Regions from separate parts of the Microbacterium sp. C23T genome, predicted to be linked through region 1. Evidence: predicted binding sites of a transcription regulator. Region 1 holds the regulator's gene; the other holds the start of a gene.
The links. Region 1 encodes HrcA, which represses chaperone genes, less so after heat shock. Its sites were predicted from a motif close to TTNGCACTCGNNNNNNNCGAGTGCNAA; they were not measured.
Positions count from the first base shown of each region.

Region 2: the regulator HrcA is predicted to act here: its motif matches at 11,931-11,957, upstream of groES (co-chaperone GroES).

Region 1 covers NZ_JBKFBD010000011.1:44,519-59,611, forward strand. The annotation lists gene dnaJ (molecular chaperone DnaJ) at 1-857, opposite strand, end outside; gene hrcA (heat-inducible transcriptional repressor HrcA) at 909-1,949, opposite strand; gene hemW (radical SAM family heme chaperone HemW) at 2,079-3,296, opposite strand; gene ACLBXX_RS07920 (DUF1990 family protein) at 3,304-3,954, opposite strand; gene lepA (translation elongation factor 4) at 3,982-5,832, opposite strand; gene ACLBXX_RS07930 (pyridoxal phosphate-dependent aminotransferase) at 5,890-7,032, opposite strand; gene ACLBXX_RS07935 (alpha/beta fold hydrolase) at 7,073-7,798, shown strand; gene ACLBXX_RS07940 (MFS transporter) at 7,787-9,037, opposite strand; gene ACLBXX_RS07945 (GH1 family beta-glucosidase) at 9,034-10,410, opposite strand; gene rpsT (30S ribosomal protein S20) at 10,631-10,891, shown strand; gene holA (DNA polymerase III subunit delta) at 10,978-12,015, opposite strand; gene ACLBXX_RS07960 (ComEC/Rec2 family competence protein) at 12,058-14,448, opposite strand; gene ACLBXX_RS07965 (helix-hairpin-helix domain-containing protein) at 14,450-15,007, opposite strand.
Region 2 covers NZ_JBKFBD010000031.1:23,809-38,901, reverse strand. The annotation lists gene guaB (IMP dehydrogenase) at 1-972, opposite strand, end outside; gene ACLBXX_RS16570 (ABC transporter permease subunit) at 1,343-2,626, shown strand; gene ACLBXX_RS16565 (branched-chain amino acid ABC transporter permease) at 2,629-3,636, shown strand; gene ACLBXX_RS16560 (ABC transporter ATP-binding protein) at 3,668-4,645, shown strand; gene ACLBXX_RS16555 (ABC transporter ATP-binding protein) at 4,765-5,502, shown strand; gene ACLBXX_RS16550 (ABC transporter substrate-binding protein) at 5,806-7,086, opposite strand; gene ACLBXX_RS16545 (heavy-metal-associated domain-containing protein) at 7,397-7,606, shown strand; gene ACLBXX_RS16540 (heavy metal translocating P-type ATPase) at 7,714-10,029, shown strand; gene ACLBXX_RS16535 (metal-sensitive transcriptional regulator) at 10,041-10,376, shown strand; gene rarD (EamA family transporter RarD) at 10,380-11,294, opposite strand; gene groES (co-chaperone GroES) at 11,555-11,851, opposite strand; gene ACLBXX_RS16520 (Hsp70 family protein) at 12,264-14,138, shown strand; gene ACLBXX_RS16515 (LuxR C-terminal-related transcriptional regulator) at 14,172-15,093, shown strand, end outside.

The sequences.
Region 1 (15,093 bases):
GGGCCGTCGAGCGACTGGATGGTCGTCGTCGTGCCGAGGATCGCGTCGGGCATCGACACCTCGAGCGTCGCCAGCAGGTCGTCGCCGTCACGGCTGAACACCTCGTGCGGCTGCACCGTGACCTCGATGTACAGGTCGCCGTTGGGGCCGCCGGCCGGGCCGACCTCGCCCGAACCCGGAAGCTGCAGGCGGAGTCCGGTCTCGACGCCGGCCGGGATGTCGAGCGACACGGTGCGGCGGGCGCGCACGCGGCCCTGCCCCTGGCAGGTCGCGCACGGGTACGGGATCGTCGTGCCGTAGCCCTGGCAGACGTTGCACGGCTGCGTCGTGACGACGTTGCCGAGGAGGCTCCGCACCTGGCGCTGCACGTTGCCGGTGCCGTGGCAGATGTCGCACGTCACCGGGCTCGTCCCGGGCTGGCAGCACGAGCCCTGACAGGTCTCGCACACGACGGCCGTGTCGACCTCGATGTCGCGGTGCGTGCCGAACACGACATCGCCGAGCTCGAGGGTGACGCGGACCAGCGCGTCCTGGCCGCGCTCGCGGCGCGATCGTGGCCGCCCGCCGCGCGATCCGCCCGCCGCCCCGAAGAAGGTCTCGAAGATGTCGTTGAACCCGCCGAAGCCACCGGCCCCACCGCCGAACGGCGAGTCGCCGCCGCCCATGTCGTAGCGGGCGCGCTGATCGGGGTCGCTGAGGACGTCGTACGCGTGCGTCACGAGCTTGAAGCGCTCGGATGCCTCCTCGCCCGGGTTCACGTCCGGGTGCAGCTGTCGGGCCAGCCGCCGGTACGCCTTCTTGATCTCGTCGGTGGAGGCGTCGCGTGAGACGCCGAGGACCTCGTAGTGGTCAGCCACTTTCGCCTTCCTGCCGCGGCCGCGCCGCGGGATCGTGTGTGCGCGCGTGCGTCAGCGGGAGCTGTCGTCCTGCTCGAGCATGCGCGTGAGATAGCGCGCGACGGCGCGGACCGTCGCGAGGTTCGTGGGGTAATCCATGCGCGTCGGGCCGAGCACGCCGACGCGGGCGAGAGAGCCCGTCGCGTCGTAGTCGCTGGCGACGACGGATGCCTCGGCCAGGCCGAAAGCCTCGTTCTCGCGGCCGATGCTCGCGGCGAGGCCGTGCTCGTCGGCGACCATCTCGCCCATGAGCCGCAGCAGGGTCACCTGCTCCTCGATCGCCTCGAGGAGCGGATAGATGCTGCCGCGGAAGTCGGATTCCCGGCGTGCGAGGTTGGCGCTGCCGGCCATCACGAGCTTGTCCTGGCGGAACTCCTCGAGCTCCTCGGCGACGGCGCGGACGATCTCGTCCGTCGCGCGCTCGTGCGCCGGAGCCTGCGCATCCGGTCCCTCGAGGCGCTCGGCGATGCGCTGCAGTCCTTCGCGCACGGGCCGGCCGACCAGGAGGGTGCCGAGCCCCGCGCGGATGTGCGCGAGGTCGACGTCGTCGAAGTCCTCGCCGACGAACGTCAGGCGCTGCGACACGCGTCCCGTGTCGGTGACCACGATCACCAGCATCCGTCCGCCGCCGAGCTGGACCAGCTCGACGTGGGTGACGGTCGCGCGCGCGAACGACGGGTACTGCACGATCGCGACCTGGCCGGTCAGCTGCGTGAGGGCGCGCACGGTGCGCACGAGGACGTCGTCGAGGTCGCCGGAGCCGTCGAGGAACGAGGCGATGGCCGCCCGCTGGGCCGGCGAGAGCGGCCGGAGCTCTGCGAGATGGTCGACGAAGACGCGGTAGCCCTTGTCAGTGGGCACGCGGCCCGACGAGGTGTGCGGCGCGACGATGAGCTCTTCGTCTTCGAGCAGCGCCATGTCGTTGCGGATCGTCGCGGCGGACACGCCGAAGGCGTGCCGTTCGACGATCGCCTTGCTGCCGACCGGCTCGCGCGTGTCGACGTAGTCCTGGACGATCGCCCGCAGCACCTGCAGACCTCGTTCGCTGACCATCCCGCCTCCTCACGCCGCAGCTGGCACTCGCACGACTGGAGTGCCAATTCTATCCGATGCCCCTGCCCGGATCGTCGAGCGACGCCGGGATGGATCGTGATCGTCGTCCGACCCGCGATCGTGCCGGGGCTAATCGGTGAGCGCCCGCACCACCGCGTCGGCGAGCAGGCGACCGCGCCGCGTGAGCACGACCCTCCCGCGTAGCGCGGCGGGACCCTCGATGAGCCCGTCCGCGATCAGCGCGGCGACTGCGTGACGGCCTTCGCCGAGGAGCTCCTCGACGGGGAGGCCCTCGCGGATGCGGGTGCGCAGCAGCACGCTCTCGAGGTTCCTGGCCGCGGCATCCGGGATCTCGCGCCCCGCGGCCGGCGACTCCCCCGCGGCCAGTCGCTGCGCGTAGGCGGCGGGGTGCTTGACGTTCCAGAACCGCACGCCGGCGACGTGGCTGTGCGCGCCGGGACCGAAGCCCCACCAGTCCGCGCCGACCCAGTACGCGAGGTTGTGGCGGGAGCGGTGCGCGTCACCGCGCGCCCAGTTCGACACCTCGTACCACTCGAACCCCGCGTCCGCGAGCAGGTCGTCTGCGAGCTCGTACATGTCGGCCTGCAGGTCGTCGTCGGGTGCGACGACCTCGCCACGGCGGATCTGGCGAGCGAGCTTCGTGCCGTCCTCGATGATGAGCGCGTACGCCGAGATGTGGTCGGGCTCGAGGGAGACCGCCGCCTCAAGCGACGCGCGCCAGTCGTCGAGCGATTCACCCGGTGCGCCGTAGATGAGGTCGACGCTGACGTCGAGCCCGGCCCCGCGCGCAGCGGCCACCGCCGTGCGGACGTTGTCGGGATCGTGCGTGCGATCGAGGGCCGCGAGAACGTGCGGGACGGCCGACTGCATGCCGATGGAGAGGCGCGTGACCCCGGATGCCGCGAGCTCGGCCGCGACCGCGGGCGTGACCGTGTCGGGGTTGGCCTCGACAGTGATCTCGGCCCCGTCGGCGACACCGAACGTGTCGCGGACGCCGGCCAGCATGCGTGCGAGGTCGCCGGGCGGGAGCAGCGTCGGGGTGCCGCCGCCGAAGAACACCGTCGACGCGGGACGGTTCCCTCCGGCGCGCTCGAGCACGGGCGCCGCCAGCTCGATCTCACGAAGCAGCGTGTCGGCGTACTCGTCCTGGCGGGCGCCCCGCAGCTCGGACGACGTGTACGTGTTGAAGTCGCAGTACCCGCAGCGGACGCGGCAGAAGGGGACGTGCAGATACACGCTGAACTCTGCGGCCGGATCGATGCGCGTGCCGGCCGGCAGCGAGCCGTCCGAGGGAACGGGCTCGCCGAGGGGAAGAGCGGAGCCCATCAGCGCCTCACGCGGGAGTCGTGTACAGCGGCGAGATCGCGCGCAGGTACCGCGTGAACAGCTCGCGACGACGGCGCTTCGTGAGCCCCGGAAGCATCCGGTACAGCACGGCACGGGGCGCGTCGAAGGCTCGGACGGTGAACCAGACCTCGTCGTTGTCGTACCAGTCGAGCATGAACGACTCCTCGCCGCTCACGACGGAGTCGCTCACGGTCCCGAGCGCGAAGCCCACCCGCCGAGGCTCCTCGACGGCGAAGATGACGCGCAGCTCCGCGTCGGCGCGGAGCCCCTTGACGCGGCCGTCGACGCGGATCGTCGTGCCCGCGCCCACGAACGGGGTCCCGTCCGCGTCGAAGCGCTGCTCGGCCTCGGAGCGACTGGGCTTGACGGGGTTGCCCTCGGCGTCGAAGCTCACCCCCGAGTACATGGGACCGGAGGCGGGGCGCACGTCGGTGACGTCGAGCCCGGCACCGCGCTGGGCGGTCCACGACATCAGCGCCTCGCTCGCGGCGCGGAAGCGCGCTTCGCCGCTGCCGATCCGCCACGACTGCTCTGCAGGGATGCTGCGCTCCGGCGGATACTGCATCAGATCCGGCGCTTGGGTCGCCCCGACAGCGGCGTAGTCGACGGTGTCGTCACGGAAGGTTCCTCGACGCATGGATTCCAGCCTACTTCGCGAGTCGCATCACTTCTTGGCAGGACCCTCGACGTCGCCTGAGAGCGCGGCGATGAACGCCTCTTGGGGGACCTCGACGCGACCGACCATCTTCATGCGCTTCTTGCCCTCCTTCTGCTTCTCGAGGAGCTTGCGCTTGCGGGAGATGTCACCGCCGTAGCACTTGGCGAGGACGTCCTTGCGCATCGCGCGGATGTTCTCGCGAGCGATGATGCGGGCGCCGATGGCGGCCTGGATCGGCACCTCGAACTGCTGACGAGGGATGAGCTTGCGCAGGCGCTCGGTCATCATCGTGCCGTAGGCGTACGCCTTGTCGCGGTGCACGATCGAGCTGAACGCGTCGACCTTGTCGCCCTGCAGCAGGATGTCGACCTTCACGAGGTCGGCCGTCTGCGAACCGGCGGGCTCGTAGTCGAGGCTCGCGTAACCCTGCGTCTTGGATTTGAGGTGGTCGAAGAAGTCGAACACGATCTCGCCGAGGGGCATGTGGTAGCGGAGCTCCACGCGGTCCTCGCTGAGGTACTCCATGCCCAGGAGCGACCCGCGGCGGGACTGGCACAGCTCCATGACGGTGCCGACGTAGTCCTTGGGGAGCAGGATGCCGACCTTGACGACCGGCTCGGACACCTCGGCGACGCGCCCGTCCGGGTACTCGCTCGGGTTGGTGACGACGACGGTCTCGCCGGTGTCGGTCGTGACCTCGTACGTCACCGAGGGTGCGGTCGTGATGAGGTCGAGGTCGAACTCGCGCGAGAGGCGCTCGGTGATGATCTCGAGGTGCAGCAGGCCCAGGAAGCCGCAGCGGAAGCCGAAGCCGAGCGCCACCGACGTCTCCGGCTCGTACTGGAGGGACGCGTCCGACAGCTTGAGCTTGTCGAGCGCCTCACGCAGGTCGGCGTAGTCGCTCTGATCGATCGGGTAGATCCCCGAGAAGACCATGGGCTTCGGGTCGGTGTAGCCGGACAGCGGCTCGGTCGCGGGCTTGCGCTGGTTGGTGATCGTGTCGCCCACCTTGGACTGGCGGACGTCCTTCACACCGGTGATCAGGTAGCCGACCTCGCCGACGCCGAGCCCCTTGGTGGGGACCGGCTCGGGGCTCGAGACGCCGATCTCGAGGAGGTCGTGCGTCGCCTTGGTCGACATCATCTGGATGCGCTCGCGCGGCTCCAGCTTGCCGTCGACCATGCGGACGTAGGTCACCACACCGCGGTACGAGTCGTACACCGAATCGAAGATCATGGCGCGGGCGGGGGCATCCGGATTCCCCTTCGGCGCGGGGATCTGCTCGACGATGCGGTCGAGCAGTGTCTCGACGCCCATGCCGGTCTTACCGCTCACGCGCAGCACGTCATCGGGCGAGCCGCCGATGAGGCCGGCCAGCTCTGCGGCGTACTTCTCGGGGTCGGCGGCCGGCAGGTCGATCTTGTTGAGCACCGGGATGATGTGGAGGTCGTTCTCGAGCGCGAGGTAGAGGTTCGCGAGGGTCTGCGCCTCGATGCCCTGCGCGGCGTCGACGAGCAGGATCGCACCCTCGCAGGCGGCGAGTGAACGTGAGACCTCGTACGTGAAGTCCACGTGACCGGGGGTGTCGATCATGTTGAGCGCGAAGGTCTGGTCAGCCGTGGCCCACGGCATGCGCACGGCCTGCGACTTGATCGTGATGCCGCGCTCGCGCTCGATGTCCATGCGGTCGAGGTACTGCGCGCGCATATCGCGGTCGGAGACGACGCCGGTGATCTGCAGCATGCGGTCGGCCAACGTCGACTTGCCGTGGTCGATGTGGGCGATGATGCAGAAGTTGCGGATCAGCTCGGGCGGCGTGGCAGAGGGCTCGAGGGGCTTCAGGGCGCGCGGTGACATGTCCAGACGATTGTACGGGTGCGCGCCGCCCGGCGAACCCCGGCGACGGCGTGCGGGTCAGGCCGGGGCGGGGATGCGGCTCAGCCCCTCGAGCAGCTCGTCGCGGTCGCTGGCCACGCACACGCGGATCCAGCCCTCGCCCGAGGCACCGAACGCGCTTCCGGGAGCGACAGCGACACCCTGCTCGTCGAGGAACCGCTCGCACCAGGCGACGACGTCGCCGCCGGAGACGTGCGTGACGTCGATCCAGAGATAGAAGGCCCCTGTGGGGTCGAGGTAGCGGAGCCCCCGGGCGTCGAGGAGCGCCGTGGCAGCGGCGAGGTTGTCGCGGTAGTGCGCCGCGCTGTGGCCGACCGGCGCCTGGTCGCCGATGAGCGCCTCTGCGGCCGCCCGCTGCGACGGCTCGTCGACGCAGCTGACCACGGACTCCTGCACCCGCAGCATGGTCTGCCGCCATCCCGGAGGCGTGACCAGCCACCCGACCCGCGCTCCGGTCATCGCGTACGTCTTCGACATCGAGAACACCGACAGCACGCGGCCGCCGTCGTCCAGCGTCGCGGGGCTCACGTGCGGCTCACCCCACGTGAAGCGCTCGTACACCTCGTCGCTGATGAGCCACAGGTCGCGGCGGCGCGCCAGGCCGATCAGCGCCTCCAGCGTCGGGCGGTCGAAGGTCGACCCGAGCGGGTTGGAGGGGGTGTTCACGATGATCGCGCGCGTCCGCGGGGTGACCAGCGACTCGAGCTCGGCGAGATCGGGCTGGAACGCGCGCTCGGGACGCAGCGGATACGGCACCGGCGTGGCCTGCCTGAGATGGGCGTTCATCGTGAAGGTCGTGTACCCGGGATCGGGCACCAGCACCTCGTCGTCCTGCGACAGAGTGAGCGCCATCGCCAGATGCAGCGCCTGGGTGGCGCCGACCGTGACCCAGATCTGCTCGATGTCGACGTCGAGGGCGTTCTCACGAGCGAGCTTGTCGCGGATCGCTTCGCGAAGCGCCGCGATGCCGCCGTTGGGGGTGTATCGGATCGCACCCTCGCGCCACGCCTGGGACGCGGCATCCCTGACACGCTCGCCCGCGACCTCGCCCGGCTCCCCCACCGCGAGGATGATCGTGCCGGGGCGGCGCAGGGCGCGCTCGAGGATGTGACGCACACCGGAACCCGGCATGCGCGCGATGTGCGGGGCGATCTCGGGCATGCCGCCATGCTAAGCGGGCACGCACGGCTACCCTGGCGTCATGGTCGTCCAGGTCGTCCTCGTGCACGGCATCCGGACGTCCGCGACGATGTGGCGCGCGCAGGTGGAGTACCTGACCCAGCGGGGCAACCCGGTGACGGCGGTCGACCTCCCCGGGCACGGTTCCCGCATGGGTGAGGAGTTCACCCTCGAGTCCGCGTTCGCCACGATCGATTCCGCGGTGCGCGCCGCGGCGGAGCGCGGCCCGGTGCTGCTGTCGGGTCACTCGATGGGCGGCCTGCTGTGCATCGAGTACGTCGGGGCGGAGGATCCCCCGCCGGTCGCGGGCTTCATCGCGGCGTCGTGCACCGCGATCCCGCGCGGCGTGGGGCTCGCGACGTACCGCGTGCTGGCCCGCGGCTTCGATTCCCTTCCCGACCGAGGGATGTGGCTGACCGACCGGATGCTCGACCGCATCCTTCCCGACGAGACCCGCGCCGACTTCGGCGCCGGCGGCTACGCACTCGATGCGCAGGACATCGCGCTGCGCAGCCTCTCGGTGCTCGATCTGCTCGCGGCCCTCCATCGCATCGACGTGCCGCTGTGGTTCGTCAACGGACAGTGGGACCAACTCCGCCTGAACGAGAAGCTGTTCATGAGGGTCGCGCAGCACGCAGAGCTGATCGTCGTGCCGCGGACGACCCATCACGTGACGGTGATGCGCCCGCGCGTGTTCAACGCCCTGCTCGAAGTCGCCCTCCGCACGCTGGAGGCGTCACACGCCTGACGGCTGGCGCTCGCGGCTGCGGATTGCGTACGTCATGAAGCCGCCCGCGATCGACAGGATTCCTCCCACGAGGAACAGCAGCCAGAAGCCGCCCACGAGGGCGACGAGACCGGCGCCGAGGAGCGGGCCGATGAGCTGGCCGAGGCTCGCCGAGACGTTCACGAAGCCGAGGTCGCGGGCGTGGTCCTCGGGATACGGGAGCAGGTCCGTGCCGAGGGCGAGTCCCACGGACATGTACGCGCCGTAGCCGACGCCGAGGAGGGCCGCCGCGATCATCGCGGTGGTGAGCGACGGCGCCACCACCAGGATGATCGACGCGAGCCCCTGCACGACGGCCGACCACACGACGAACGGGATCCGCCGGCCGGTGCGGTCCGAGATCCACCCCGACGCGATCGAGGAGGCCACCACGAACAGGGTGTAGACGAGGATCAGGAGCAGCAGCTCGTCCTCGGCCGTCGCGGGGTCGCGGTGCAGGCCGTAGAGCAGGAAGAAGAGCAGCAGGCCGGTTCCGAGCGCGTTGCCGATGTTCACGGTGAGGCGCCCGGCGAGCAGCCACGCGAAGTCGCGATCGCGCAGCGCCGCGAGCCGTTCGCCGAGCGTGCGCACCTGGCGGGCGACGGCGACGTCCGAGCGCGCGGGCGGATCGGGCAGCAGGAGCGCCGCCGCGGTGCCCACCACCGCGAGGAAGCCGGCGAGGACGAGGTAGCCGACCACGACGCCGAGCTCGAGCAGCACGATGACGCCGACGCCCACCACGATGCCGAGGGCCTGAGACGACGATACGGCGGCGGATGCTGCGCCCCGCTGCGTCGTGAGCTGATCGGCGATGAGGGCGGTGAAGGCCGCGGAGGCGACGGCGACGCCGACCGAGACGCCGACCCAGGCGAGTCCCACGCCCCACGGACCCGATGCGAAGGCGATCGCGGTGAGCGACGCGGTGCCGAGCCACACTCCGCCGAGCGCCCAGGGGCGCCGGCGACCCATCCTGCCGCGGGTGCGATCGGACAGGCCGCCGGCGACCGGGGCGGCGATCACGCCGGCGATACCGCCCATCGCCAGCACGAGGCCGGAGGACACCACGCCCGACACCCACCCGTCGGCATCGTCGGGCGTGTTGAGCTGCAGCGGGATGAGCAGCTGCAGCGGCGTGAGCTGCACCGTCCAGAGCGCGAGCCACGCCAGCGTGAAGAGCGTGAACCAGCCGACGCCGACCTTGGCGCCCTGCCGGGCGCTCACGCGTGTGCCTCCGCGATGAGGGCGCGGTACCAGTCGAACGACGCCTTCGGCGTGCGTGCCGAGGTGTCGAAGTCGACGTGGACGAGACCGAACCGCTGGGACCAGCCGTCCGCCCACTCGAAGTTGTCCAGGAGCGACCACACCGTGTACTCCCGCACGTCGACGCCCGCAGCGGCGGCCGCGCCGACGGCGTCGATGTGTCCCGCGAGGTAGGAGATGCGGTCGGCGTCGGGGACTGGTCCGTCGACGTGGTCAGGTTCGGGGAAGGACGCCCCGTTCTCGCCGATCACGAGCGGCGGCAGGCGGTCGCCGTAGCGTTCGCGGAAATCGAGCAGGAGGCCGGTGAGGGCCGCGGGCACGATCGGCCACTCGGATCCGAAGCCTGTGACGGCCGCGCCGGGTGTGGGCACGATCTCGAACGGGACCGGGCTGCCCTCGGGAGCGGCGGCGATCGTCGTCGGGTTGTAGAAGTTGATCCCGTAGAAGTCCCCCGGCGCGGAGATCAGCTCCAGATCGCCGTCCTCGACGGGCATGGGCGGGATGCCGAACGCGTCGAGGTCGGGGTACGCGCCGGTCAGGACGGGGTCGGCGAAGACGCGGTTGTGGAGCAGGTCGTACACGGCCGCGGCTGCGAGGTCGGCATCCGTGTCTCCGGTCGGGAGCACCAGGGTGTGATTGTTGACGATCCCGACCTCCTCGGCACCCGCCGCGCGCAGCGTGCGGAGGGCGAGGCCGTGCGCGAGCAGCTGGTGGTGCACTGTCGGCAGCGCGCCGAACAGCAGCTGCTTGCCCGGCGCGAGCGTGCCGACGGCATAGCCCTGCAGCGACGTCGAGACCGGCTCATTGAGCGTGTACCAGTGGCGGATGCTGCCGCCCAGCGCCTCCGCGACGATCTCGGCGTACTCGCCGAAGCGCAGCGCCGTGTCGCGGTCGAGCCATCCGCCGCGCTCTTCCAGGACGCTCGGCAGATCCCAGTGGTACAGCGTCGCGAAGGGCGTCACCCCCGCCTCGAGCAGGTCGTCGGCGAGGCGTCGGTAGTAGTCGAGGCCCGCCTGCAGGACGGGACCGCCGGGCTCGGGCTGCACGCGCACCCACGAGATCGAGAAGCGGTAGCGGTCGACGCCGAGCCCGGCGAGCAGCGCCACGTCTTCGTGATGACGTCGGTAGCTGTCAGGACCGGGATCGGCGGTCGCGCCGTCGCGCACCGCGCCGGGCGTGCCGACGAAGTCGTCCCAGATCGACCGGCCCCGCCCGTCGGCGGCGCGCGAGCCCTCGACCTGGAACGCGGCGGTCGCCGCGGACCACCGGAAGCCCGGCGGGAACGGCGAGAGATCGACAGACGGATGCTGCGGCACGGCGGACTCCTTCGTCACGGAGCGCGCATCCCCAGCGGCGCGCGCACCCACGCGTAGATCATGCATCATCGAAGGGCTCTGCCGTGCACGCCTGTGGACGTCAATGAGTCACCGGTTCACCTGGTAGAATCCTTGTTTGGCTTGCGTGTGGGTTCGCCCTCACGACCGCCGCGAAGCGCCCCTCTCTCGCTGACCGGCACACAAATCCGATTCACCTTCGAACGAAAGACGTCGACACGTGGCGAACATCAAGTCGCAGATCAAGCGCAACAAGACCAACGAGAAGGCGCGCGAGCGCAACAAGGCCGTCAAGAGCGAGCTGAAGACGCACGTCCGTCGCACCCGCGAGGCGATCGCGGCCGGCGACAAGGCCGCGGCCGAGAAGGCGCTGGGCACGGCGACCAAGAAGCTCGACAAGGCCGTCAGCAAGGGCGTCATCCACCAGAACCAGGCGGCGAACCGCAAGTCGGCCATCGCCAAGCAGGTCGCCGCTCTCTGAGCCTCTGACACGCTCCGCGACCCCGAGTCGCGTGAAGGCCCGTCCCCCAAGGGGCGGGCCTTTCGCTTGCCTTCGCGGTCGCCGAGTCAGGCGCCGTACGGCGCCCGCGTGGCGATCACCGTGATCATGCGCTCGAGGGCGAACACCGCGTCGCGCGAGCCGCCCTTGACCTCGGCATCCGCCCGTGCCGTCGCCTGGATCGCGCGGCCGAGACTCTCTTCGTTCCAGCCGACCAGGTCGCGGCGCGCGCGATCGATCTGCCAGTCCTTCATGCCGAGCCGCGAAGCGAGGGCCTTCGCCGGCTCGCGGTTGCCCGCGACCCGCGCCATCGTGCGCAGCTTCATGGCGACGGCCGCGACGAGCGGCACCGGGTCGGCGCCCGAGGCCAGGGCGTGCCGGAGCGCGATGAGCGCCTCACCGTAGCGCCCCGCGATCGCCGTGTCGGCGACCGTGAAGGCCGACGTCTCGACGCGGCCCCCGTAGTAGCGCTCGACGATCTGGTCGGTGATGTCGCCGGGAACGTCCGCGATGAGCTGCTGGCACGCCGCAGCGAGCTCGGTGAGGTCGTCGGCGAACGCGGAGACGAGCGCGCGCAGCGCGGTCGGCGCGATGCGCTTCTTCGCGGCCTGGAACTCGCCCGCGGCGAAGTCGAAGCGGTCCGAGTCACGTTTGACGGCCGGGCACGCGATCTCGACGCCCGAGCCCTCACCCGCACGGATCGCGTCGAGCAGCTTCTTGCCGCGCACGCTCGCACCCGTGTGCCTGAGCACGACCGTCGCGCCGTCCTGCGGCGCGGCGAGGTAGGCGACGGCCTCGGCGAGGAACGTGTCGGAGCACTTCTCGACGCCGCTCACCCGGACCAGCCGCGGCTCGCCGAACAGCGACGGCGAGGTGACGCCGAGGAGTGTGCCGGCGGCATAGTCGTCGGCACGGATGTCGGACACCTCGAGCGTCGGGTCTTCGGCGCGCAGATAGTCGCGCACGCCGGCGATCGCCCGTTCGGCGCAGACCTCCTCAGGCCCGGAGACGAGCACGATCGGCGCCGGCTGCGGGGCCCGCCATGACAACTGGGGAATGGCGCTGCGCGCGGCCTTCGCGGGTGCTCGGCGTGCGGGGGAAGCCATTCCCCCAGCCTACCGACGCCCACCGACGCAGGCCGCCTTCCTTCACCCGCCGCGGTCGCGCCACAGGGACATCGCACCGGTCTCGGCGCTCCACAGCGCGATAGCGCCGTCGCGGTCGGTGCGCAGGATCCTCGCGTCGACGTCGGCGAGGATCTTCAGCGCCTCGTCGCGCGGATGCCCGTAGTCGTTGTCGGCGCCCACCGTGACGAGCGCGATCGACGGCCGTGCGGCGGCGTAGAGTCCTGCGTCCTGATCGGCGCTGCCGTGATGAGCGGTCTTGACGATCGTGTAGGGCGGATCCAGCGCCCCCGATGCCGTCAGCAGCCGCTGCGGCGAGGCAGAGAGGTCGCCGAGCAGGAGGGTCGACGGGATGCCGCCGCCTCGGACGTCGAGCACGACACTCGCATCGTTTCCGGACGGGAAGGCCCGGCTGCCAGCCTTCGGCCAGAGCACCCGCCACCGTGCACCCCCCAGCGACCCGCTGAGCCCGGCGGACGCCTCGGTCGCGCGGGCTCCCCGCGCCGTCAGCGAGGCGATCGCGGCCTGCCCCGTCGCGTCGCCCGGTCCGTGGAGCACTGTGCCGACGCGACCGCGCACCGCATCGAGCCCGCCGATGTGGTCGAGGTCGTAGTGGGTGAGGACGAGCAGGTCGATGCGGTCGATCCCGGCACGCGAGAGGCAGACGGCGAGCGGTTCGGGATCGGGCCCGGTGTCGATCAGCGCGACGGCGCCCTCCGAACGGAGCAGGACGGCATCTCCTTGGCCGACGTCGCAGGCGAGCACCGCCCAGGCGCCGGGCAGGGTCCATCGGCCGGCGATCGTGGTCAGCGCGCCGGCTCCGAGGCCGCCACCGGTCAGCACGGCGACGACCACGATCGCGGTCCCGCGTGTGGCCCGTCGAGCCCGCGAGCCGCCGCGGTCGAGCGCGATCGCGAGCCCGATCGACAGGCCCACCCCCGCGAGGGCCACCGCGCCGGGGATGCCCTCCAGCCAGGGCAGCGCGTCGGCGGGGAGCGCCGATGCGGTCGTCGCCGTCGCGGCGATCCATGACGCCGGCAGCCAGGCGAGTGCCGCGAGACCCCACTGCAGCCACGGCAGCGGGGCGCTGAGACACGCCGCGAGCCCGAGCACGGTCGCCGCCGGTGCTGCAGGGCCGGCGAGGAGGTTGGCGAGCACGCCGTAGACGGGCACCGTCGGCTCGATGAGGATCAGCAGCGGGCCGCACGCGAGCTGGGCGGCGAGCGGCACCGCGAGGGCGAGCGCCAGCGGCCGCGGGACTGCTCTGGCCAGGCCGGTGGCGAGCGGACGCGCCCAGAGCAGCAGAGACCCCGTCGCGACGACCGAGAGAGCGAATCCGAGCGAGGCGGCGAGCCACGGATCCAGCACGAGGAGCAGGGCGACGGCGACTGACAGCAGGGCCATACCCGCACCGGCGCGGCCGAGCAGCACGGCGAGCATCGCGATCGCGGCCATCGCAGCCGCGCGCACGACGCTCGGCTCCGGCGTGACCAGGAGCACGAAGCCGGCGAGGACCGCGATTCCGCAGGCGACGCGAAGCTCTCTCGAGGCACCGAGTGCGGCGGCGAGGGCGAACGCGATGCCGACGACGAGCGCGCAGTTGGCGCCCGACACGGCGGTGAGGTGCGACAGCGAGGACTCCTTCATCGCGGCGTCCAGGGACGGCGACACGATCGACGTGTCGCCCACCGCGAGTCCCGGTACGAGCCCCGCGCCCTCCCCGGGCAGACCGTGCACGGCCGCGACGAGCCCTCGGCGCAAGCCACCGGCGACGGCTGCGGCGCCGCTCGGCGGCTTCACCACCTCCACCCCGCGCGACGCCCACACCTCGAGCACCGCCCGCTCCCCCGGACGTCCGGGTTTCGCGGTGCCGTGGGCGTCGACGGTGGAGCCGACGTCGAGCTGCCAGAGGCGGTCGACGTCGTCCGGCGAGACCCGCACGGCGATCTCGACCCCTGCGCCGTAGATCTCATCGCCGATCGTCACGCGGGACGCCCGGGCATCGAAGGCGAGCGAGCCGTCGGCGCGTCGCTCGATCTTGCCGATGACGTCCGCGCGGATGGCGACGGCCCGGCCGCCCGTGAGGGCGAGATCCTCGACGGCGGTCCGGGCCGGCTGTGCGAGGGCGACGTGCGACGCGGCGGCCGCGGAAGCCGCCCCCGCGAGCACGACGATCACGAGCGCACGGCGCACGGCGGCCCGAGGCATCCGGAATCGCGCCCGTGCGCCGCCCTGGCGAGACGGATGGCCGTCGCGTGTGCTCAGGCTCAGGACAGCCGTCGTCAGGCCGAGGACGAGCGCCCAGAGGGTGAGAGCGATCCAGGGCGATGCCGCAGGAGCGAGGATCGCGGCGGCGGCGACGGCCCAGCATGCTGCCGCGACCGGGACCAGCCGCAGTCCGAGTCGGCGACGCACGTCACACCGTCACGAGGTCGCGCAGCGACTCGAGCATCTTGTCGCCGATGCCGGGGACGGCGAGCAGATCCTCGATGCTCGTGAATCCGCCGTTGTCGTCGCGCCACGCGATGATGCGCTCGGCGAGCGCCGGACCGATGCGTGGCAGCGTCTCGAGGAGAGTCGCGTCGGCCGTGTTGAGATCGACGCGCGTCTCGGCCGGCGGCGCGGGTCCGGGTGCTCCCGCGGTCGGCGGCGCCTCCCCTTCGCGGGGCACGGGCAGCTGTTCGCCGTCGTCGAGCGTGCGCGCCAGGTTGACCGCGTCGCGGTCCGCATCATCGGCGAACCCGCCGGCGGCCGCGATCGCATCGACGACGCGGGAGCCCGTCGGGAGCACGTACAGGCCAGGGGTGCGCACCGCACCCGAGACGTGCACGTAGAGCCTTGAGGCGGGTGTCGCCGCGGCCGCGGGCGTCTGGTCGATGACCACCTCGTCGACAGGTGCCATCGCGCCGCGAAGGATGCCGATCCCGACAGTGATCGCCAGCGCGGCGATCACGAGCGCGACGACGGCGCCGATCCCGAGACGGGGACGCGCGGTGAGGGGCGGGGGCGACGCGCCCTCGGAGCGGTCGCCGGCGGTCACGGCCCCACGCTAGGAGGCGG
Region 2 (15,093 bases), on a different contig from region 1:
CTGCGGCACGCCGACGCCGGCGACGACGCGGGTGGTGCAGATCGAGCCGGGCCCGACGCCGACCTTGACGGCGTCGACGCCCGCGTCGATGAGCGCCTGTGCGCCCTCGCGGGTCGCGACGTTGCCGCCGATGACGTCGATGTGGTCGAAGCTCGCGTCGGCCTTGATCCGGCGGACGATGTCGATGACACCCTGCGACTGGCCGTTGGCGGTGTCGACCACGATGACGTCGACGCCGGCGTCGCGCAGGGCCTCGGCGCGCTGCCAGGCGTCGCCGAAGAAGCCGATGGCGGCACCGACGCGGAGGCGGCCCTGCTCGTCCTTGGTGGCGAGGGGGTACTTCTCGCTCTTGTCGAAGTCCTTGATGGTGATGAGGCCCGCGAGCTTGCCGTGCTCGTCGATGAGCGGGAGCTTCTCGACGCGGTGCTGCGCGAAGAGCGCGATGACCTCGCCGGCGCTGATGCCCACGCGGCCGGTCACCAGGCCGTCGGTGGTCATGACGTCGCGCACCTTGGTGGTCTGACGCTCGAAGCCCGACACGAAGCGCATGTCGCGGTTCGTGACGATGCCCACGAGGTGGTTCTCATCGTCGACGACCGGAAGTCCAGAGATGCGGTACTGCGCGCAGAGCGAGTCGACCTCTTCGATCGTGGTGTCGGGGGTGGTCGTGATGGGGTCGGTGATCATGCCCGACTCGCTCCGCTTGACGCGGTCGACCATCGACGCCTGGTCCTCGATCGCGAGGTTGCGGTGGATGATCCCGAGACCGCCTTCGCGGGCGATCGCGATCGCCATGCGCGACTCCGTCACCGTGTCCATCGCGCTCGAGATGAGCGGCGTCGCGACGGTGATGCGTCGCGTCACCCGGGACGAGGTGTCGGCTTCGCTGGGGATCACGTCGGTGTGGCCGGGCAGCAGCAGCACATCGTCGTAGGTCAGTCCGACGAAGCCGAAGGGGTCGTTGTGCTCCATGGGGGGTCTCCTCGCGCGGGCGCGCGCGTGCTCTGGGGGTGGACGGCGGCGGCCGGTGCGCTCGTGACGCTCCGTACTCGATTCTAAGCGCGCACGGGCGCCGTTTGTTCCCGGGATAACGGCACGCGCGAGCGCGCGCGAGCCGGTGAGCGCTGTCCGGTTGCGATCGGATCACTTATCCACAAGGGACCTTGGGCGAAACAGTGACGACACATTACAGTCGTAGCGTCGTCATCACGGCCGATGCGACCCGAGCTTCGGTGTCCGCGTGGTGTGCCGAACTGGAGGTTCTGTGGGTCCTACGACTGTGACCACGATCAACAGCCGCCGCTGGATCCTCGTGATCTTCGGCCTGCTCTTGGCCGCGGGAATGGTGTTCCTGTCCGCACCCACCGGTGCGCACGCGGACGCCCCCGACACCCCCGGCGGCGACCAGGAGCAGACCGACTTCTACTTCGGCGGCGTGATCAAGTACAACGACGAGCCCGTCGAGGGCGTGACGATGTCGATCGAAGGCAACGGCTTCAAGGCCGAGACCGTCACGGATGCCGAGGGCAAGTGGCGTCTGTACGTGCCGGAGAAAGAGGAGTACGTCCTCACCGTCGACGAGGACACTCTCCCCGACGGCGTGATCGTCGACCCGGCGCAGCTGCCGGAGGGCATCCAGCCCAAACAGGGGACGACGGCGTCGTTCGATGTGAGCTTCGGCCTCACCGGCTCGAAGATCGTCAACCTCTTCCTCGGCGAGGGCGAACGCGTCACCACATCGTTCTGGGACCAGCTCATCGAGCGACTCATGAACGGCATCAACTTCGGCCTGCTGCTCGCGCTCGCGGCCGTCGGCGTCTCGCTCATCTTCGGAACCACGGGCCTCAGCAACTTCGCCCACGGCGAGATGCTGACGTACGGCGCCGTCATGGCGCTGATCTTCGGTGTGTGGCTCAAGGTGCCGATGTACATCACGATCCCGATCGTGATCGTGCTGGGCGCCGTGCTCGGCTGGGCGCTCGACGCCGGCCTCTGGCGCCCGCTGCGGCGGCGCGGTCTCGGTCTCGTGCAACTCATGATCGTGAGCATCGGGCTCTCGCTCGCGGGCCGCTACGTCTTCCAGTTCTTCATCGGCGGCGGCACGTACCAGCTGCCGGGAGCCGGCGCCCCGCGCGACATCGTCATCGGCCCGATCAAGCTGTCGTGGATCGACGTCACCTCGATGGCGATCAGCATCGTCCTGCTCATCGCGGTGGCGTACTGGCTGCTGCGCACCCGCATCGGCAAGGCGACCCGCGCGATCAGCGACAACCCGGGCCTCGCCGCCGCCTCCGGCATCAACGTCGACCGCGTGATCCGCATCGTGTGGATCCTGGCGGCCTCGCTCGCCGCGATCGCCGGCGTGCTGTGGGCGTACTTCCGCCCCGGCGTGAAATGGGACATGGGCGTGCAGGTCCTGCTGCTGATCTTCGCGGCGGTGACCCTCGGCGGGCTCGGAACGGCCTTCGGCGCTCTCATCGGCGCCCTCATCGTCGGCATCCTCGTCGAGATCTCGACGCTGTGGATTCCGCCGGACATGAAGTACGTCGGCGCACTCGCCGTGCTGATCATCATCCTGCTGGTGAGACCCCAGGGCATCTTGGGCCGGAAAGAGAGGCTCGGTTAGTCATGGACTGGGGACAGATCTTCAACAACACCGCCTACTGGGTCTTCAGCCCGGAGACCATCGCGTACGCTCTCGCGGCGACCGGCCTGGCCGTCCAGTTCGGATTCGGCGGCCTGCTGAACTTCGGTATGGCCGGCTTCATGGCCCTCGGCGCCTACGGGTACGCGATCTCGATCCTGAGCTTCGGCTGGCCCTGGTGGGCGGGCATCCTGGTGGGCTGCGTCGCCGCCGTGATCTTCGCGCTCATCCTCGGTATCCCGACGCTGCGTCTGCGAGCCGACTACCTCGCCATCGTGACGATCGCCGCCGCTGAGATCGTGCGTCTGCTGCTCACGACCCAGCTGTTCGACGAGTGGACGAACTCCGCCGACGGTCTCGGCGGCTACCATGCCGGTTTCCGCGGGGCGAATCCGTTCCCGAAGACCGGCGCCGACGGCGAGCCGATCATCTACGGCTTCGGGCCATGGCAGTGGACCGCCGACCAGCTGTGGGTGCGCGTCTTCGGCATCATCCTGCTTGCGATCGCCGTCTACCTCGTGTGGGCCATCATGCGCAGCCCGTGGGGTCGCGTACTGAAGGGCATCCGCGAGGACGAGGACGCCGTCCGCTCGCTCGGAAAGAACGTCTTCTCGTACAAGATGCAGGCGCTCATGATCGGTGGCGTCTTCGGCGCCCTCGGCGGTGTGGTGTTCGCCCTCCCGTCGGCGGTGGTCCCGGCGACGTACACGACGAGCCTCACGTTCTTCATCTGGACGATCCTGCTGCTCGGCGGCGCGGCCACCGTGTTCGGCCCCGTCGTGGGGTCGGTCATCTTCTGGGTGATCATGGGCTTCCTCGACAACGTGCTCCCGGTGCTCGCCCAGTCCGACATCCCGATCATCTCGCTGCTGACCGCACAGCAGGCGGCGACGCTGCGGTTCATCCTCGTCGGCGTCGCGCTCATGCTGATCGTGATCTTCCGCCCGCAGGGCATCTTCGGAAACAAGAGGGAGCTGACCTTTGTCAAGTAACCCGCCCAGCAACCCGCCGGCCGACGAGCCGGTGGTCCCGGTCACGACCGCGACCGGCAGCATCCGTCGCCCGAAGACCACGGGTCTCGCGAAGGGCGATGCCGTCCCCGGCGTCGCGAAGAACGATCCGATCCTCGTCATCGACGACGTCACCCGCCGCTTCGGCGGCCTGACCGCCGTCGACGTCGAGCACCTCGAGATCCCGCGGAACGCGATCACGGCTCTCATCGGCCCGAACGGCGCCGGCAAGACGACGCTCTTCAACCTGCTGTGCGGCTTCGACAAGCCGAACTCGGGAACGTGGAGCTTCGACGGGCAGAACCTGTCGGGCATCCCGTCGTTCAAGGTCGCCCGCATGGGTCAGGTCCGCACGTTCCAGCTCACCAAGGCCCTGTCGCTGCTCACGGTGCTCGAGAACATGAAGCTCGGCGCCACCGGCCAGCGAGGCGAGAGCCTGTTCGCCAGCATCGTCCCGGCGATCTGGCGCAAACAGGACAACGACATCGAAGACAAGGCGATGGAGCTGCTCACGCGGTTCAAGCTCGACGCCAAGTCCGATGACTATGCGGCATCGCTCTCGGGTGGCCAGCGCAAGCTCCTCGAGATGGCGCGCGCCCTCATGAGCGACCCGACGCTGGTGATGCTCGACGAGCCCATGGCCGGCGTCAACCCGGCACTCACCGAGTCGCTGCTCGACCACATCCTCGACCTCAAGGACCTCGGCATGACCGTGCTCTTCGTCGAGCACGACATGCACATGGTGCGCCACATCGCCGACTGGGTCGTCGTCATGGCCGAGGGCAAGGTCGTGGCCGAAGGCCCGCCCGACACCGTCATGCAGGACGCAGCGGTGATCGACGCCTACCTCGGAAGCCACCAGGACGTCGACCTCGGTGTCGTGACCGGGCGCGTGGCCGGCGAACTCGACGCGTCGGCGGAGGAGCTGCTCGAGGAGATCAAGGAGGCCGAGGAGGCCTCGATCGCCGAGGCCGAGGAGGAGAACAAGTGACCGACCCTTCGACAAGCTCAGGGACCGGGTCCGGCTCAGGGACCGAGTCCGGCTCGGGCAATGGGGCCGGCTCCGGCAATGGGGCCGGCACCGCACCCGCCGGCGGCACCGCCACCGAGATCAAGAGCGACCGCATCGTCGTCGAGGTCAAGGACCTCACCGCCGGCTACCTGCCGGGCATCAACATCATCAACGGGGCCAACCTCGTCGCCCGCAAGGGCGAGCTGATCGGCATCATCGGCCCGAACGGCGCCGGAAAGTCGACGCTGCTGAAGTCGATCTTCGGCATGGTCAAGGTGCGCGGCGGCGAGATCACGGTCGACGGCACCAGCGTCGTCGGCCTCAAGTCCGACAAGCTCGTGCAGCGCGGCGTCGGCTTCGTGCCGCAGACGAACAACGTCTTCCCCTCGCTCACCATCGAGGAGAACCTGCAGATGGGGCTCTACCAGCGCCCCAAGGCGTACGCCGAGCGGCTCGACTTCGTCACAGGGATCTTCGCCGAGCTCGGCAAGCGCCTCAAGCAGCGCGCGGGCTCGCTCTCGGGCGGTGAGCGCCAGATGGTGGCGATGTCGCGCGCGCTCATGATGAACCCGTCCGTGCTGCTCCTCGACGAGCCCTCAGCCGGCCTGTCGCCCGTCCGCCAGGACGACGCCTTCATCCGCGTCTCCGACATCAACAAGGCCGGCGTGACCACGATCATGGTCGAGCAGAACGCCCGCCGCTGCCTGCAGATCTGCGACCGCGGCTACGTCCTCGACCAGGGCCGCGACGCCTACGAGGGCACCGGGCGCGAGCTGCTCAGCGACCCCAAGGTCATCGGCCTCTACCTCGGCAGCCTCGGCGCCGACGGGGCCTGACCCGCTACAACTCATAAGAAGGAGGGGACCGGATGCTGCAGCATCCGGTCCCCTCCTTCTTCTCTGTCCGCGCGGGGCCGAGCCCGCCGTCGACCCGCCCTCCGCGCTGAGACCCCAGTGGCGGGCCGAGACCTCGGGGAATCCCCACGGTCTCGTCCGCCGACTGTCGTCTCACGGATGAAGGAGGTGTCGCGGCCGCCCATGCCCGGAGCGCCCCCTGGCCTCGGCGAGGGCGCAGGGCACACGCCGGGAACGCGACAGGGCCCCGGATCGCTCCGGGGCCCTGCGCTGCGTCAGCCTGTTTTACAGGTCGATGCGGGTGTAGAGGTTGTCGGCACCGTACTGGAAGACACCGATGGTGGCCTCGGTCGGGTCGCCGTTCTCGTCGAACGTGATCGGGCCCGAGAAGCCGTCGTAGTCCGCGACGCCGCCGCCGAGGATGATGTCGGCGCAGTCGGCGAAGTTGTCGCACTTCTCGCCGTCACCCGAGCCGCCCGAGACCTCCTGCAGCTTGCCGGCGATGTCGGCCGGGTCGGTGGAGTTCGCGGCCAGCGACGCGAGCGCGAGCAGCACGACGGCGTCGTAGGCCTCGTTGGCGTACGAGAAGTCGGTCAGCTCGGGGTTGCCCTCGCCGGTCCACCACTCGTTGAGGCGTCCCTGGAACTCGGTGTCGGGAGCCGGACCCGCGGGGGTCGTGCCCTTCGCACCCTCCATGCTCACGCCGGCCGGCCACTTCTCGTCCGAACCGAAGTTCTTCAGGTTGCCGTCGACGAGGTACAGGTTCTCGGCGGGGTAGCCTGCGGCGAGGAGCGCCGGGCCGATCGTGTAGATCTCGTCGAACGTGATCAGCGCGATGGCGTCGGGGTTCGAGGCAAGGATCGCGGAGATCTGCGCGTCGAAGTTCGTGTCACCGGTGTTGTAGGACTGCTCGGCGACGATCTCGCCGCCCGAGCTCGTGAAGGTGTCCTGGAACACCTTGTTGAGGCCGGTGCCGTACGAGTCGTTCTGGTACAGGACCGCGACGTTCTCGTGGCCGTCCTCGGCGACGAGGTTGCCGAGCACTTCACCCTGGAGCGTGTCGGCCGGGGCCGTGCGCCAGTAGAGGTTGTTGTCGTCCCACGTGGTGAAGTCCAGCGAGGTGTTCGCCGGGGAGAACGTGATGATGCCGGCCGCGACGGCGTCGTCGAGGAAGAGCTTCGTCACGCCCGAGGACGCGGCGCCGATGGCGGCCGAGACCTTCTCGGAGATCAGCTTCTGGATGGTGGTGGCGTACGCCTTGTTGTCGGTGTCGCCGGAGTCGCCCCAGACGATGTCGGGGATCGTGATGCCCTTGGCGGCGTCGTTGATGTCGGCGGCAGCCAGGCCGACGCCGGCCTCCTCGGGCGGTCCGAGGAACGCGAGCGTGCCCGTCTGGGGCAGGATCGTGCCGATCTTCATGGTGAGGTCGCGCTCCTCCGTGGGCGGAGTGGTTTCGCTGCTCCCACCGCCGCCGCCGGAACAACCGGCGAGGACGAGGGCGCTGGCGCCGATGAGCGCGATGCCACCGAGGACGGTGGTCGTGCGCGAGCGGGTGAAGACGCTCATGTTGCTCCTTGCTGTGCGATTACAACGGGAACGGCTCGGGCGCCGACCCAGTGCACTAAACCTAATCGCCGTCAAGCGTCGGCAATGTTGCCTTTCGTTAACGATCTGTAACAGCTTGAAAACCGTGATCGGACCGTAATTCTGGACGCTCGCCGGGTTGCCCTGCTGTGGATAACTCGTCACCCTGTTCGCGCACTGCGCCGGGGCGGAATCCCGGTCCGGCGCCGGCCGCCCATACCCCTTGCGGGTATACACTGGAGCGATCGGGTACCCCTCAGGGGTATCCCCCACGATCCATAGAGGAGAAGTCATGGCTGAGGCCGAGTACACGGTGACGGGAATGAGCTGCGGGCACTGCGAGGCGTCCGTGCGCGGCGAGGTGTCGAAGCTCGATGGCGTCCAGGACGTCCAGGTGAGCGCGGCCGCCGGCACGCTCCGGATCGTCTCCGCCGCCGAGCTCGCCGACGACGCCGTCATCGCAGCCGTCGACGAGGCCGGCTACAGCGCGGTCCGCGCATGAGTGTCCCCACGCCCCCTCCAGACGCCGCTAGCGCGTCGCCCGGAGCCTCCGGGCGCGTGGGCCCAGCCTCGATCCCCGCCGCCCGGTTCGAACTCGAGATCGGCGGGATGACGTGCGCGTCGTGCGCCGCGCGGATCGAGAAGCGGCTGAACCGGATGGACGGGGTCGAGGCATCCGTCAACTACGCCACCGAGAAGGCGTTCGTCACCGCTCCCGCGGGACTCGACCCGCAGGAGCTCATCCAGGAGGTGGAGAAGACCGGCTACACCGCCGCACTCCCCGCGCCGCCGGCCGCCGAGCCCGGCACCGAAGAGCCCGCCGACCCCGAGCTCACGAGCCTGAGGCAGCGACTCATCGGGTCGATCGTGCTGTCGGTGCCGGTGATCCTTCTGGCGATGATCCCGGCGCTGCAGTTCACCTACTGGCAGTGGGCGTCACTGGCGCTCGCGGCGCCGGTGGTGGTGTGGGGTGCGTGGCCGTTCCACCGTGCCGCCTGGATCAACCTGCGCCACGGCGCGGCCACGATGGACACGCTGATCTCGCTCGGCGTCTCTGCGGCGTTCCTGTGGTCGCTGTACGCGCTGTTCTTCGGCCACGCGGGCATGCCGGGCATGACCCACACCTTCGAGTGGTCCGTCACCCCGCAGGACGGCGCGGGCGACATCTACCTCGAGGTCGCCGCCGGCGTCACGACGTTCGTGCTCGCGGGCCGATACTTCGAGCAGCGGTCGAAGCGCCGGGCGGGTGCCGCACTGCGCGCCCTGCTCGAGATCGGCGCGAAGGACGTCGCGGTGCTGCGTCCCTCCGGCGACGGCGTCGCCGAGGTGCGCGTGCCGGTCGCCGACCTCCGCGTCGGCGAGGAGTTCGTCGTGCGGCCCGGCGAGAAGATCGCCACCGACGGCGTCGTGACCTCCGGCACCTCCGCCGTCGACGCCTCGATGGTGACGGGCGAATCGATCCCCGTGGAGGTCTCCCCCGGCGACGCGGTCGTCGGTGCCACCGTCAACGCGGGCGGCCGGCTGGTCGTGCGCGCGACGCGCGTCGGCGACGACACGCAGCTCGCCCAGATGGCGCGGCTCGTCGAAGACGCCCAGTCGGGCAAGGCCAAGGTGCAGCGCCTGGCCGATCGCATCTCGGGCGTGTTCGTCCCGATCGTGCTGCTGATCTCGCTCGGCACGCTCGTGGCCTGGCTGCTCTCCGGCGCCCCGGCTTCCATGGCCTTCACCGCGGCCGTCGCGGTGCTCATCATCGCGTGCCCGTGCGCGCTGGGGCTCGCCACCCCCACCGCCCTGCTCGTCGGCACCGGCCGGGGCGCGCAGCTCGGCATCCTCATCAAGGGGCCCGAGGTGCTCGAGTCCACGCGAACGGTCGACACGGTCGTGCTCGACAAGACCGGCACCGTCACGAGCGGACGCATGTCGCTCATCGACGTCGTGGTGGCCGGGTCAGTCGATCCGCACACGAACGAGGCGTCCGCGGCCCGCGCCGAGCTGCTGCGTCTCGCGGGCGCTCTGGAGCACGCCTCCGAGCACCCGATCGCGCAGGCGATCGCCCGCGCCGCGACCGCCGAAGCCGGAGACCTGCCGCCGGTCGAGTCGTTCCAGAGCGTGCCCGGCAAGGGCGTCTCGGGCGTCGTCGAGGGGCACGCGGTGCTCGTCGGCCGCGAGGCCCTGCTCGCCGACTGGGCGCTGACCCTCCCCGACGACCTCGCCGTCGCGAAGGCCGCCGCCGAGGCGCTGGGCCGCACCCCGGTCCTCGCCGCCTGGGACGGCGCGGTGCACGGCCTCCTCGTCGTCGCCGACCAGGTCAAGCCCACCAGCCGCGAGGCGGTGCGGCAGCTCAAGGCCCTCGGCCTCGCGCCCGTGCTCCTCACGGGAGACAACGCCGCCGCGGCACAGGCCATCGCCGACGAGGTCGGCATCGAGCGCGTGATCGCCGAGGTGCTTCCGCAGGACAAGGTCGCCGTCGTGACCGAGCTCCAGAACGAGGGCCGCGTCGTCGCGATGGTCGGCGACGGCGTGAACGACGCCGCCGCCCTCGCACAGGCCGACCTCGGCCTCGCGATGGGAACCGGGACGGATGCGGCGATCGAGGCGTCCGACATCACCCTCGTCCGCGGGGACCTGCGCAGCGCGGCCGACGCGATCCGACTCTCGCGCGCGACCCTCGGCACGATCAAGGTCAACCTGTTCTGGGCCTTCGCGTACAACGTCGCCGCGATCCCGTTGGCGGCGCTGGGCCTCTTGAACCCTATGATCGCCGGAGCGGCGATGGCGTTCTCGAGCGTTTTCGTCGTGGGCAACAGCCTGCGCCTGCGTCGCTTCCAAAGCCAATCCCGGCCCCAGGGCCGTTCCCGGCCCCGAGGCCGTTCCCGGTCCCTGAGCCCGTCGAAGGGCCGCAGCCTCTCGACCGCTCACCGTTGAAGGAGTCCGACATGACCGACACCGCTCTCGAGCACTCCGCTGAGCACACGCACGCCGGCGATCACGCCCACCACGGCTACATCACCGACAAGGACAAGTACCTCAATCGCCTGAAGCGCATCGAGGGGCAGGCCCGCGGCATCCACAAGATGGTCGAGGACGAGAAGTACTGCATCGACATCCTCACGCAGATCAGCGCGCTGACCTCCGCACTCGAAGCCGTCGCCGTGGGTCTGCTGGACGACCACCTGCGCCACTGCGTGGTGGATGCCGCCCGCCTGGGCGGCGCCGAGGCCGACGCCAAGATCACCGAGGCCACGCAGGCCATCGCCCGCCTGGTGCGCTGAGCGTCAGGCCGCGACCCGGCTGCGGCGGGCGTGGATGAGCGAATCGACCGTGAGGACGACGAGCGCCACCCACACCAGGCCGAAGCCGATCCAGCGCTCGAGCGGCATCGGCTCGCCGAGCCAGAGCCAGCCCACGAGGAACTGCAGGACCGGCGCGACGAACTGCAGCAGCCCGATGGTCGTGAGCGAGACGCGGCGCGCACCCGCGGCGAAGAGCAGCAGCGGCACCGCGGTGATGACACCGGTCAGGCTGAGGAGCAGCGTGTGCTGCCAGCCGTCCGCGCCCATCGTGAGCCCCTCGGTCGCGCCGACGATCACGAGCACGACGACTGCGATCGGCGTGAGCCACAGCGTCTCGAGGGTCAGCCCGCTCACGGCGTCGACCGACGGGCCGACCTTCTTCTTCACGAGGCCGTAGACGCCGAAGGACGCTGCGAGCGTGAGTGCGATCCACGGGAAGGCGCGGTAGCCGATCACGATCACCGCGACCGCCGCCGCGGCGATGCCTATGGCGACCCACTGCGTCGGCCGCAGCCGCTCGCGCAGCACGAGCACGGCGAGCAGCACCGTCGCGATCGGGTTGATGAAGTAGCCCAGGCTGGTCTCGATCACGTGACCGTTCAAGGCCCCGTAGATGAACACCTGCCAGTTGACGTAGATCAAGAGGCCCGCGACCACCGTGAGGCCGAGCACCCTCGGCTGCCGGAAGATCCCCGCGAGTCGCGGCCACGTGCGGGTCACCGTGAGCAGGAGCGCGCAGAAGACCAGTGAGAGCAGGATGCGCCACGCCACGATCTCCCACGGCCCGGTGGGCGCGAGGAGCAGGAAGTACAGCGGCAGGAAGCCCCACAGCAGGTACGCGGAGAACGTGAAGACCCCGCCGAGCCGGCGCTCCCGGGCCTCGGCCGCATCGGACACAGCACTGCGGGTCCCGGTGGTGACGCCCAGGTCGAGCGCCGTCGAGTCGTCGAGTCCGTCCACCACGTCGCGATCGGGAAGGGAAGACTGCTCGTGACTCACCGAGTCAGCCTACGCCCGCCCCGTCGCGGCACGGCCCGCAGGCCAAGGGCCGCGGCATCCGGTTTCCGTCGTCCGTCACGCGATTCCGACCAGCGCGGACGACGAAAGGGCCGGATGCCGAAGCATCCGACCCTTTCGGTACGCGCAGTGCGCGGAACTCAGCGAACGACGACCGCGAGGACGTCGCGAGCCGACAGGACGAGGAACTCGTCGCCGCCGAACTTGACCTCGGTCCCGCCGTACTTGCTGTAGATCACGCGGTCGCCGACGGCGACGTCGAGCGGGATGCGGTTGCCGTTGTCGTCGATACGACCCGGGCCCACCGCCACGACCTCGCCCTCCTGGGGCTTCTCCTTGGCGGTGTCGGGGATGACCAGACCGCTGGACGTGGTCTGCTCAGCCTCGACCTGCTTGATGACGATGCGGTCCTCGAGCGGCTTGATGGAAACCGACACGGTCTACCTCTTCTTTCTTGAGACTAAGACTCGTTAGCACTCTGACGTTGAGAGTGCTTACGTCAGTCTAGGCAACCGGCTGGCACTCATGCAACGTGAGTGCCAATGAGTCGTCACACGGATGCTGCGCCCCGCCGTTGCGCCGAACCGGACACCGATTCGCACGCGGATGTATCAGAACCGCGCCGGGCGACTCCGTGAATGTGTCTTCGTTTTGCGGGCATCCCCTCGCGCTCGACTGTCTGCGGTGGTAGACCAGTCGCGGGGGGAGACTCGTCCTGAACTCTTTGGGGGAGTTTCAGCGATGGTTTCGCATGAGTACGCACTCGCGGTCGATGTCGGCACGAGCAGAACGGCCGCCGCGACGGCCCGAACCGGATCCAGCGGCCAAGCGACGGTCACACCTGTGCCGTTGGGCCGAAGAGGCGACAACGTCGCCTCCGTCGCCTTCGTCACGGACGACGGAGACCTCCTGTTCGCCGACGCCGGCGAGCGCCGCGGCCTGAGTCAGCCCGAACGCCTCATCCGCGAGTTCAAACGCGGCGTGGGCGACGACGTCCCGATCGCGGTGGGGGGACGCTCGCTCAGATCCGAGGACCTCTTCGCGCGCGCCTTCGCCGCGGTCGTGCAGACCGTGACCGAGCGCGAGGGCGCTCCCCCGGCGGCGATCGCGCTGACGCATCCGACGGCGTGGGGACCGCACCGGCTCGCCCTGGTCACGCAATCGCTCGGCGGTCTCGGCATCCGCGACGTCGAGCTCATCCCCGAGCCGGAGGCCGCGGCCCGCCACTACGGCGCGACGCACCCGCTCGCTGTCGGCCAGGCGCTGGCGGTCTACGACCTGGGCGGCGGGACGTTCGACGCCGTCGTCCTCCAGCAGGGTGCCGGGTCGTCGTTCGCGGTGCGCGGCGAGGCCGCAGGCATCGACGACCTCGGCGGCGCCGACTTCGACGACGCCGTGCTGCGCCACGCGCTCACGGTCTCGGGCCTCGCGGCGAGCGCGCTGTCACTCGACGACGCGGACACCCGCCTCGCCCTGCAGCAGCTGCGACGCGACTGCGTCGAGGCGAAGGAGGCACTCTCCTTCGACTCGGATGCCGTGATCCCGGTGTTCGTCGGAGGCGCACGTTCGAGCATCCGGGTGACGCGGGCCGAGTTCGAGGCGATGATCGAGCCGGCGCTGGAGCGCACGGTGGACGCCCTGGAGCGGACGATCGACTCGGCGGATCTCGCGCCCGGTCAGCTCGCGGCGCTCGTGCTCATCGGCGGCTCGTCGCGCATCCCGCTGGTCGCTCAGCGACTGTCCGAGAGATTCGACCGTCCCGTGGCGATCGATGCCGATCCGAAGGCGTCCATCTCGCTCGGCGCCGCGCGCACGGCGCTCGCACGCCTCGAGGAGCGCGCGCTCGCCGTCGTTCCGGAGACGCCGGCGACGTTCGACGACCTCGTGTCGCAGGCCGCACGCGGGCTCGATCTGCTTCCGCCGCGCGCAGTCGGTGCCGCAGCGCGACCGGAGCACGCGGCGAAGCGCGGACTGTCGCTGCTGATCAGCGCCGCCGCGGTGGCGGTGGCGGGCGGGCTCGTCTTCGCCGGCACGATGGCCGCCGGGTCGCTCGCCGACGCGGACGACCCGCGCCCAGCGCCCAGCAGCACCGCGGACGAGGAGGAGCCGTCGTCGGCCCCGCCCGCCGCGCTGCCGAAGGCGGCACCGGTGTCGGCCGCGGCGCCCCTCACCGAGCACGCCGCCGCGCCGGTCGAGGAGAAGACCACCACGCCCGCGCCGAAGACGGCGAACCCCCGCAAGGCGACCGCGACCAAGGCGATGGCGGAGTCGGACGCACGCACCCCCGCCACCAGCCCGAGCCAGGCCGCGAAGGCCGCGTCGCCGTCGTCGGGCTCCGGTTCGGGATCGGGCTCAGGGTCCGGTTCGGGGTCGGGCTCGGGGTCGGGCTCGAACTCCGCGTCGACCAGCCCTTCGACGAGCACCACTCCCGGCGGGTCGACGGCGGACGATCCACCCACCGGCCCGCCGCCGAGCGATCCGCCGTCCGATCCGACGCCGACGGATCCGCCCGCCGATCCCACTCCGTCCGACCCGCCCGCGGACCCGACGCCCAGCGACCCGCCCGCGGATCCGACGCCGACCGACCCGCCGGCGGACCCCACCCCGACCGATCCGCCCGCGGACCCGCCCGCGGATCCGGCCCCGAGCGACCCTCCCCCCGATCCCGCCCCGAGCGAGCCCGCCCCGACCCCCGAACCAACGGACGTGCCGATCCCGCAGTGAGCGGGAGAGACACACGACACGCAAGGGTTCGACATGCTTCTCGCGACAGATCGCCCGGCCACCACGGCCGCTCGCAGTGGTGCACCCGGCCTCCCCCGGCGCCTCCGGCCCGTCGTGGACGCGCTGGCCTCACGGGCGGGGCGCGCACCGCGTGCGCTGGTGGTGGGCACGGCAGGCTCCGGCAAGACCGCGCTGCTGCAGCGCCTGCAGGACGCCCTCGCCGCCGGCGAGCGCGACGTCGCGGCGATGCCGGACACCGCGGGTGAGATCGTCCGTCTTCCCGCGGCGCACGTGCTCCTCGTCGACGACCTGCACCTGCTGCGACCGGAATTGCTCGCCGCGGTGCGCCGTCGGGCCGACGACCCCGACGCGGGTCTCATCGTCGCGAGCAGGCCCTGGCCGACGACGGATGCCACCGTCACCATCGCGCGCCTGCTCGAGCACACGCAGCCCGCGATCGTCCTGGGGCACGTCTCGCGCTCGGACGTGCTCGATGATCTGGAGACACGCCGGCTGTCGATCCCGACGGCGTGCGTGGACCGCATCCTCGAGGTCACGGACGGGGTCTCGTGGCTCGTCGCCGAGGCCATCGCCGCCCACGACGAGCGCGACTGCGTCGACGACGCCTCCCATCGTGCGCTGTCGCGCGTGCTCGACGACCGCGTCGCGCACCGGCTCGAGACCGTCGACGGCGACATCCGCACCTTCGTCGAGCGCCGCTGCCTCGTCGCGGCCCACGGCCATTCGCCGGCGGACGACGAGAGGGATGACGAACTCGCCCTCCGCGCCTACGCGGAGGGGCTGCTGCTACGCGGCGGACGCGCGGCGCCGGCGGTGCGCTCGGCCGTGCGGTCCGCGGCGTCGGCGCAGACCATCGCCCTGCTGACGGCGGAGCTCGGCGACGGCCTCACCCTCGCCGTCGCGAGCGACGACCCGGACTACGCCGCGATGCTGT